3 regions of the Streptomyces sp. NPDC031132 genome follow, and region 2 is predicted to be linked to each of the others. Evidence: predicted binding sites of a transcription regulator. Region 2 holds the regulator's gene; each other region holds the start of a gene.

Region 1 (3,274 bases), on a different contig from region 2:
CGTACGGGCGGCTACGTCGAGGACGTCAACGACGAGCAGGTCGTCGAGGCCATCAAGATCCTCGCGCAGACCGAGGGCATCTTCGCCGAGACCGCGGGCGGCGTGACCGTCGGCGTGACCAAGAAGCTCATCGAGAACGGGCAGCTCGACCCGGCGCTGACCACGGTGGTCCTCAACACCGGTGACGGCCTCAAGACCCTGGAGGCGGTGGCCGCGGACAGCGGGCAGACCGCCACCATCCGCCCGAGCCTGGACGCGTTCCGCGCAGCCGGCCTGGCCTAGGGGGTGGCCGGCGGACCAAGGCCGGGCCCGGGGTCTCTGGCACCGCGCCTTGCTGCGTTGTCGTCAGTCGCCGACGCTCCGCGTCGACTCCCTCCTCCGCCTTGCAATCCACGGCACGAGACACCCCGGGCTGATCCGGCCCTGATCCGCCGGACACCCCCTCCCTCCCCGAACCCCCGGAAAGGCAGCAGCGCCATGAGCGTCAACGTCCGCATCCCCACCATCCTGCGCACCTACACCGGCGGCCAGGCCGAGGTCGCCGCCGAGGGCGCGACCCTCTCCGAGGTCATCGCGTCCCTGGAGGCGAACCACCCGGGCATCGCCGCCCGCGTCCTGGACGACCAGGGCAAGCTGCGCCGCTTCGTGAACGTCTACGTCAACGACGACGACGTGCGCTTCGAGGGCGGCCTGGACGCGGTGACGCCGGACGGTGCGGGTGTCTCGATCATTCCCGCCGTCGCCGGCGGCTGCTGATACGCGAAAGCCCCGAATTGCTCCCTCCGCTAAAAGCGGAGGGGGCAATTCTGCTTGGTTGGGCGCGGTAGAGTTGGGGAAGTCCCCTCCGCTGTTCTTGCCACCCGCATATGAGCGGGTCGAGTGAGGGTTGACATTGAGTCAATATGCAAGTGCGGTATGGGGCTTTGGCGAGATATGCCGGGTCCGAGTTGCCCGGCAATATGCCAAATTTTCACTCTATTTCAATGTATCCCCGTGTCCAGATTTCTCGTCGGATTGACCTGTTGCAGACAGCAGCGGTGCAGATACATTCAGCCCCGGTCGAGGCGTTCCGGCGCAAGTTCTGACCCGGGACCGCGAAGTGCGGTCCTGCGCAAGGGCCAGTAATAGGGGAGTTAGGCATGGCTCAGGGCACCGTCAAGTGGTTCAACGCGGAGAAGGGCTACGGCTTCATCGCGGTCGACGGTGGTGCGGATGTGTTCGTCCACTACAGCGCCATCCAGATGGACGGGTACCGCACCCTTGAAGAGGGTCAGCGGGTCGAGTTCGAGATCTCGCAGGGCCAGAAGGGTCCGCAGGCGGACATGGTCAAGCTCGCCGTCTAGTCCCGGCGCGATCGACCACCGACGCATACACATGAAGGGCCCGCATCCTGGAGGAGGGATGCGGGCCCTTCGTGCTGCCCCCGCAGCGCGCGCGTGTCGCCCGCGCGCCGCCCCGTGCCGCCCCTCGTGCCGGGCCCGGACGTCGGCCCGGCGTTCCCTCAAGCCGCTTGCACTCGAGGGGGTCGAGTGCTAATCATTGGCGTTAGCACTCTCCTGTCGAGAGTGCTACTACACAGGACCGGGTCGGTGAGGCCCGCAGGGTCCGGCGGGAAGGAACCGCCGGGCACGCAGGCCGTCCGTCGCGGGCGCGGGCGCGGTCCGGAGCAATCCAACCCTCCCCTGGCGCCGGCGGCGCAGGGGGAACCCCAGTCCTGGAGGACCACTTCAGATGGCCAAGATCATTGCGTTCGACGAGGAGGCCCGGCGCGGTCTCGAGCGCGGGATGAACCAGCTCGCCGACGCCGTCAAGGTCACCCTTGGCCCCAAGGGTCGCAACGTCGTCCTTGAGAAGAAGTGGGGCGCCCCCACGATCACCAACGATGGTGTCTCCATCGCCAAGGAGATCGAGCTCGAGGACCCGTACGAGAAGATCGGCGCCGAGCTGGTCAAGGAAGTCGCCAAGAAGACGGACGACGTCGCGGGCGACGGTACGACCACCGCCACCGTGCTCGCCCAGGCGCTCGTCCGCGAGGGCCTGCGCAACGTGGCCGCCGGTGCCAACCCGATGGCCCTCAAGCGTGGCATCGAGAAGGCCGTCGAGGCCGTCTCCGGCGCCCTGCTCGAGCAGGCGAAGGATGTCGAGACCAAGGAGCAGATCGCTTCGACGGCCTCCATCTCCGCCGCCGACACCCAGATCGGCGAGCTCATCGCCGAGGCCATGGACAAGGTCGGCAAGGAAGGCGTCATCACCGTCGAGGAGTCCCAGACCTTCGGTCTGGAGCTCGAGCTCACCGAGGGCATGCGCTTCGACAAGGGCTACATCTCGGCGTACTTCGCCACCGACATGGAGCGTATGGAGGCGTCCCTGGACGACCCGTACATCCTGATCGTCAACTCCAAGATCGGCAACGTGAAGGACCTCCTTCCGCTGCTCGAGAAGGTCATGCAGTCCGGCAAGCCGCTGCTGATCATCGCCGAGGACGTCGAGGGCGAGGCCCTGTCGACCCTGGTCGTCAACAAGATCCGCGGCACCTTCCGGTCCGTCGCCGTCAAGGCCCCGGGCTTCGGCGACCGCCGCAAGGCCATGCTCGGCGACATCGCCATCCTCACGGGCGGCACGGTCATCTCCGAGGAGGTCGGCCTCAAGCTCGAGAACGCGGGCCTCGACCTGCTCGGCCGCGCCCGCAAGGTCGTCATCTCCAAGGACGAGACCACGATCGTCGACGGCTCCGGCGACAGCGACCAGGTCCAGGGTCGCGTCAACCAGATCCGCGCCGAGATCGAGAACTCCGACTCGGACTACGACCGCGAGAAGCTCCAGGAGCGCCTCGCGAAGCTGGCCGGCGGCGTGGCCGTCATCAAGGCCGGCGCCGCGACCGAGGTGGAGCTCAAGGAGCGCAAGCACCGCATCGAGGACGCCGTTCGCAACGCGAAGGCGGCCGTCGAGGAGGGCATCGTCGCCGGTGGTGGCGTGGCCCTGCTCCAGGCCTCCGCGGTCTTCGAGAAGCTCGACCTGTCGGGTGACGAGGCGACCGGCGCCAACGCCGTGAAGCTCGCCCTGGAGGCCCCGCTCAAGCAGATCGCCGTCAACGGTGGTCTCGAGGGTGGCGTCGTCGTGGAGAAGGTCCGCAACCTGACCGTCGGCTGGGGCCTCAACGCCGCGACCGGCGAGTACGTGGACATGATCGCCGAGGGCATCATCGACCCGGCGAAGGTCACGCGCTCTGCCCTGCAGAACGCCGCGTCCATCGCCGCGCTGTTCCTGACGACCG
Region 2 (3,274 bases):
TCGTACCAGCTGGCCTCGCCGGCCAGCTGCCCGCGGTATGCCTCCACGGCGGCCTGGTCCACGTACCCGGTCTGCGGCATGAAGAGGTTCACGCCGAACGGGCGCCGGGTGAGCGCGCGCAGCTGTTTGATCTCCTGGTACATGCCGTCGGCGGTCTTGTAGCCGCCGGCCAGGAAGCCCAGCCCGCCCGCCTCGCACACGGCGGCGGCGAGCGGCGGACAGGAGGCGCCGCCCGCCATGGGAGCCTGCACGATCGGGTACGGGGAGAGACCGTTCGGTGCGGAGGACATGCACTGCATCGTGCCATGTCCCGCTCACCGGGCCGAATCACGGCATTCGCCTGGCATAGTCCGCTTCAACGGCGGCGTCCGGATCGATGCGGCGAGCCCGGTCCGGGGCATCCCCGGACCGGGCTCGTACGTGTGCCGACAGGCCGGTCAGCGGCCGTTGAAGGCGTCCTTCAGGCGGCTGAACAGGCCCTGCTGACCCGGCGCGAACTGGCCCATGGGCCGCTCCTCGCCGCGCAGCTTGGCGAGCTGGCGCAGCAGCTCCTCCTGCTGGGCGTCCAGCTTGCCCGGGGTGGTGACCTCGACGTGGACGATCAGGTCGCCGCGGCCGCCGCCGCGCAGGTGCGTGACGCCGCGCCCGTGCAGCGGGATCGACTGGCCCGAGCCGGTGCCGGGGCGGATGTCGATCTCCTCCATGCCGTCCAGCGTCTCCAGCGGGCACTTGGTGCCGAGGGCCGCTGCCGTCATGGGGATGGTCACCGTGCAGTGCAGGTCGTCCCCGCGCCGCTGGAAGGTCGGGTGCGACAGCTCGTGGATCTCCACGTACAGGTCGCCGGCGGGGCCACCGCCGGGGCCGACCTCACCCTCGCCCGCGAGCTGGATCCGGGTGCCGTTCTCGACACCGGCCGGGATCTTGACCGTGAGGCTGCGCCGGGAGCGGACCCGGCCGTCGCCCGCGCACTCGGGGCACGGGGTCGGGACCACGGTGCCGAAGCCCTGGCACTGGGGGCAGGGGCGCGAGGTCATGACCTGGCCCAGGAAGGACCGGGTGACCTGCGACACCTCACCGCGGCCACGGCACATGTCACACGTCTGCGCCGAGGTGCCGGGGGCGGCACCCTCGCCGGAGCAGGTGGTGCAGACGACGGCCGTGTCGACCTGGATGTCCTTGGTCGTGCCGAAGGCGGCCTCGTCCAGCTCCAGGTCGAGGCGGATCATGGCGTCCTGGCCGCGGCGGGTCCGCGAGCGCGGTCCGCGCTGCGAGGCCTGGCCGAAGAAGGCGTCCATGATGTCGGAGAAGTTGCCGAAGCCACCCGCTCCGAAGCCGCCCGCGCCACCGCCGCCCGAGGAGGACAGCGGGTCGCCGCCGAGGTCGTAGACCTGCTTCTTCTGCGGGTCCGAGAGCACCTCGTAGGCCGCGTTGATCTCCTTGAAGCGCTCCTGCGTCTTCGGGTCCGGATTCACGTCCGGGTGGAGTTCGCGCGCGAGGCGGCGGAAGGCCTTCTTGATCTCGTCCTGCGATGCGTCGCGGCGCACGCCGAGAACGGCGTAGTAGTCCGTGGCCACTTACGACTCCGCCAGGATCTGTCCGACGTAACGTGCCACTGCGCGTACCGCTCCCATCGTTCCGGGGTAGTCCATGCGGGTCGGTCCGACCACGCCGAGTTTGGCGACTGTTTCGCCGCCCGAACCGTAGCCGACCGAGACGACGGACGTGGAGTTCAGTCCCTCGTAGGCATTCTCGTGCCCGATCCGTACGGCCATTCCCGACTCGTTGGCCTCGCCGAGCAGCTTGAGGAGCACGACCTGCTCCTCCAGCGCCTCGAGCACCGGCCTGATCGTCAGGGGAAAATCGTGTCCGAAGCGCGTGAGATTGGCGGTTCCGCCGATCATCAGCCGCTCCTCGGCCTCCTCGACCAGCGTCTCCAGCAGGGTCGCGAGCACGGTCGACACCGTGCTGCGGTCATCCGGCTCGAACGACTCCGGCAGGTCCTGCACGAGCTGCGGCACGTCCGTGAAGCGGCGGCCGACGACCCTGCTGTTGAGCCGTGCCCGCAGATCGGCGAGCGAGGTCTCGCCGAACGGGGTCTGGCAGTCCACGAGCCGTTGCTCGACCCGTCCTGTATCGGTGATCAGCACGAGCATGAGCCGGGCCGGAGCGAGCGACAGCAGCTCGACGTGCCGGACCGTGGACCGGGTCAGGCTCGGGTACTGGACGACGGCGACCTGCCGGGTGAGCTGCGCGAGCAGGCGCACCGTACGGCCGACCACGTCGTCGAGGTCGACGGCCCCGTCGAGGAAGTTCTGGATGGCCCGGCGCTCGGGCGTCGACAGCGGCTTGACCCCCGCCAGCCTGTCGACGAAGAGCCGGTAGCCCTTGTCCGTGGGGATCCGGCCGGCGCTGGTGTGGGGCTGCGCGATATAGCCCTCCTCCTCCAGCACGGCCATGTCGTTGCGCACGGTGGCGGGCGAGACGCCGAGCCGGTGCCGCTCGGTGAGCGCCTTGGAGCCGACCGGCTCCTCCGTCCCGACGTAGTCCTGGACGATGGCGCGCAGCACTTCGAGTCTGCGTTCGCTGAGCATCGCGCGCACACCTCCAGCTCTGGTCCGTTGTCTTGGTCGTTGGCCTCGTTGGCACTCTGATCGTTCGAGTGCCAGAGATCCCCCGCTCAGTGTACGGCCGGGTAGTAAGACCCTGGCAAGGGAGGCCCGCCAAGGTAGCGTCGCGGCATGGACGTGCGTTGGGAAGAGGCGGGCTGGGAACGGCTGACCGCGCGGAGCGGCCGGAGGCGGCTCCCGGTGTGGGATTGCACGGCGGGGCTGGTGGTGGGGGACGAATCGGTGCTCCTGATCGATCCGGGCTCGTGCGTACGCGAAGGCGCACAGCTGCGGGCCGAGGCGGAGCGGCTGACCGGCCGGCGCGTGACGCATATCGCATTCACGCACGGCCATTTCGATCATGTCCTGGGCGTGGCCGCGTTCGCCGGGGCCGAGGTGTACGGGGCGGTCGGGCTGGCCGCGGAGCTGTCGGCCGGGCGCGAGGAGCTGCGCGACGACGCGGTCCGGCAGGGGCTGGCGGAGGCCGAGGCCGCCGAGGCGGCGGACCTGCTGGTGGTGCCGAGGCATTCCGTGTCGGGCGAATGGACGCTGGAGCTGGGCGGGGTGCAGGTGCTGCTGGCCAACGTCGGGCCCGGGCACACCGGGTACGACCTGGCCGTCTTCGTGCCGGGCGAGCGCGAGACGGTGTTCTGCGGGGACCTCGTCGA
Region 3 (3,274 bases), on a different contig from region 2:
CGTTCTCCAGCGCGGAGCGGGTGACCTTGACCGGGTCGATGACGCCGGCCTTGACCAGGTCGCCGTACTCGCCGGTGGCGGCGTTGAAGCCGTTGCCCTTCTCCAGCTCCGCCACCTTCGAGGTGATGACGTAGCCCTCGAGGCCGGCGTTCTCGGCGATCCAGCGCAGCGGCTCGACGGCGGCGCGGCGGACGACCGCGACACCCGTGCCCTCGTCGCCGGACAGACCCAGGTTGTCCTCCAGCACCTTCACGGCGTGGACGAGCGCGGAGCCACCGCCGGAGACGATGCCCTCCTCGACCGCGGCGCGGGTCGCCGAGATGGCGTCCTCGAGGCGGTGCTTCTTCTCCTTGAGCTCCACCTCGGTGGCGGCGCCGACCTTGATGACGCAGACGCCGCCGGCGAGCTTCGCCAGGCGCTCCTGCAGCTTCTCGCGGTCCCAGTCCGAGTCCGTGGACTCGATCTCGGCCTTGATCTGGTTGACGCGGCCGAGGACCTCGTCGGAGCTGCCGGCACCGTCGACGATCGTGGTGTCGTCCTTGGAGATGGTCACGCGGCGCGCGGAACCGAGGACGTCCAGACCGGCCTGGTCGAGCTTGAGGCCGACCTCCTCGGCGATGACGGTGGCACCGGTGAGGGTGGCCATGTCCTGGAGCATCGCCTTGCGGCGGTCACCGAAGCCGGGGGCCTTGACGGCGACCGCGTTGAAGGTGCCGCGGATCTTGTTGACGACGAGGGTGGAGAGCGCCTCGCCCTCGACGTCCTCGGCGATGATCAGCAGCGGGCGGGAGCCGCCGGCCTGGATGACCTTCTCGAGCAGGGGCAGGAGGTCCTGGATGGAGGAGATCTTGCCCTGGTTGATCAGGATGTACGGGTCGTCGAGGACGGCCTCCATACGCTCCTGGTCGGTGACCATGTACGGGGAGAGGTAGCCCTTGTCGAAGGCCATGCCCTCGGTGAACTCCAGCTCCAGGCCGAAGGCGTTGGACTCCTCGACGGTGATGACACCGTCCTTGCCGACCTTGTCCATCGCCTCGGCGATGAGCTCGCCGACCTGCTGGTCCTGCGCGGAGAGCGCGGCCACGGCGGCGATGTCGGACTTGTCCTCGATCGGGCGGGCGGTCGCGAGGAGCTCCTCGGACACGGCCTTGACCGCGGCGTCGATGCCCTTCTTCAGGGCGGCCGGGGAGGCGCCGGCGGCGACGTTGCGCAGACCCTCGCGGACCAGCGCCTGGGCCAGCACGGTGGCGGTGGTGGTGCCGTCACCCGCGATGTCGTTGGTCTTGGTCGCCACCTCCTTCACGAGCTGCGCGCCCAGGTTCTCGTACGGGTCGTCCAGCTCGACCTCGCGGGCGATGGTGACACCGTCGTTGGTGATGGTGGGGGCGCCGAACTTCTTGTCGATGACGACGTTGCGGCCCTTGGGGCCGATCGTCACCTTGACCGTGTCGGCAAGCTTGTTGACGCCGCGCTCGAGGGCGCGACGGGCGTCCTCGTCGAACTTCAGGATCTTCGCCATGGGAGCGGTTCAGCCCTCTCGAAAACTCGGGTTTAACGAACTGCGCCCCTTGCCGCCCGGCAATCAGCGGGGTGACCAGGGGCGCAGCTCAGCAATACAGGTGACGCGAAATACCGGTGCGTCTTACTTCTCGATGATCGCGAGCACGTCGCGAGCCGAGAGGACGAGGTACTCCTCGCCGCTGTACTTCACTTCGGTGCCGCCGTACTTGCTGTACAGCACGATGTCGCCGACGCTGACGTCCAGCGGGAGACGCTGGCCGTCCTCGAAGCGACCCGGGCCCACGGCGAGGACGACGCCCTCCTGGGGCTTCTCCTTCGCGGTGTCCGGGATGACCAGGCCGGAAGCCGTGGTCTGCTCGGCGTCGAGCGGCTGGACCACGATGCGGTCCTCGAGCGGCTTGATGGCAACCTTGGAGCTGGTGGTCGTCACGATCCGACCTCCCCCTTCGGAGATCTCACGGGGCTAACTGTCTGAGGTGGCGACCAGGTGGATCCGTCGTCGCGGGTGCCGGACCTGCCCGTCGCTGTGTTGGCACTCACCGGTGGCGAGTGCCAGGTGCGAGACTATTCCGGCGATTAGCACTCGGTCAAGCGGAGTGCCAACACGCTCCGCAGATTTCAGCCCCGCCGGCGTTTGAGGCGCGGGGTCCGGGGCCGGGGTCCGGGGGCCGGGGGGTCCAGGGGCCGGGTCCGGCAGGATGGGCGGTATGTGACGCTTGGGGGCGTGCGCATCCTCGTGGTCGAAGACGAAGAAGGCCTCGCCGAGTCCTTGCGGCGCGGCCTCTCCGCCGACGGCCACTGGGTCGACACCGCCCACGACGGCCACCGCGGCCTGGACCTCGCCCGCACCGGCTCGTACGACGCCGTCCTGCTCGACCTGATGCTGCCCGGCCTCAGCGGCTACGAGATCTGCTCCCGCATGCGGGCCGACGGCGACCCCACGCCCGTGCTCATGCTGACCGCCAAGGACGGCGAGTACGACGAGGCCGAAGGCCTCGACTCCGGCGCCGACGACTACCTCACCAAGCCGTTCTCGTTCGTGGTCCTGGCCGCCCGCCTCCGCGCCCTCGCCCGCCGGGCGACCGCGACGACCGCCGCCGCCACGCCCGCCGCAGGCTCCGGCACGCTCCAGGCCGGCGACCTCGTCCTCGACCCCGCCGGCCGCCGCTGCCGCCGCGGCACGCAGGACATCGAGCTCACCGCCCGCGAGCTCGGCGTGCTCGCCTGCCTGATGGAGCAGCCCGGCCTGGCCGTCGCCAAGCAGGACATCCTGGACCAGGTCTGGGACACCCCGCACACCATCGACCCGAACATCGTCGAGGTGTACGTCTCCTCGCTGCGCAAGAAGATCGACGCCCCCTTCGGCCGCCGCTCGATCCGCACCGTCCACGGCACCGGCTACCGGATGGCCCCGGACGGTGGCTAGGACCGGACCTCCGGAAATGGCCGGATCGGTCCGTTCGCAACGCCGAGGAGAGGGTCCGGGCGGGGGCGGCCGGCCCGGCCCGGTCCGCAAGCCCGGCCCCGGGCCGCTCCGGCGCCGCGCCGCCGTGGCCGCCGCCCTCGCGATGGCCGCGGTGCTGGGCGTCGGCGGGCTGTGGCTGTACACCCTGCTGCGGACCAACCTCCTCGACAACACCACCAACCGCACGGAGCTGGCCGCCCGCAAGGTCGCCGCCCAGCTCGACGGCCGCGCCCTGCCGCCCGGCCGGCTGCCCGCGCCGGAGAGCGGGGTGGACCTGGTCCTCGTACG

Evidence for each region. The regulator HrcA, encoded in region 2, represses chaperone genes, less so after heat shock. The targets are predictions, from matches to a motif close to TTNGCACTCNGNNNNNCNGAGTGCNAA.
Region 1: groL (chaperonin GroEL) is a predicted target of HrcA. The motif match lies at 1,546-1,572, and genes of this name have one in related genera.
Region 3: groES (co-chaperone GroES) is a predicted target of HrcA. The motif match lies at 2,098-2,124, and genes of this name have one in related genera.

Annotation. Positions count from the first base shown of each region.
Region 1 is NZ_JBVIGX010000013.1:117,065-120,338, reverse strand. It holds gene thrC (threonine synthase) at 1-282, shown strand, start outside; gene ACZ49B_RS21030 (MoaD/ThiS family protein) at 478-756, shown strand; gene ACZ49B_RS21025 (cold-shock protein) at 1,140-1,343, shown strand; gene groL (chaperonin GroEL) at 1,732-3,274, shown strand, end outside.
Region 2 is NZ_JBVIGX010000002.1:548,242-551,515, forward strand. It holds gene ACZ49B_RS05555 (nitronate monooxygenase) at 1-290, opposite strand, end outside; gene dnaJ (molecular chaperone DnaJ) at 438-1,574, opposite strand; gene hrcA (heat-inducible transcriptional repressor HrcA) at 1,575-2,591, opposite strand; gene ACZ49B_RS05570 (MBL fold metallo-hydrolase) at 2,739-3,274, shown strand, end outside.
Region 3 is NZ_JBVIGX010000003.1:342,259-345,532, forward strand. It holds gene groL (chaperonin GroEL) at 1-1,519, opposite strand, end outside; gene groES (co-chaperone GroES) at 1,643-1,951, opposite strand; gene ACZ49B_RS07225 (response regulator transcription factor) at 2,246-2,947, shown strand; gene ACZ49B_RS07230 (sensor histidine kinase) at 2,964-3,274, shown strand, end outside.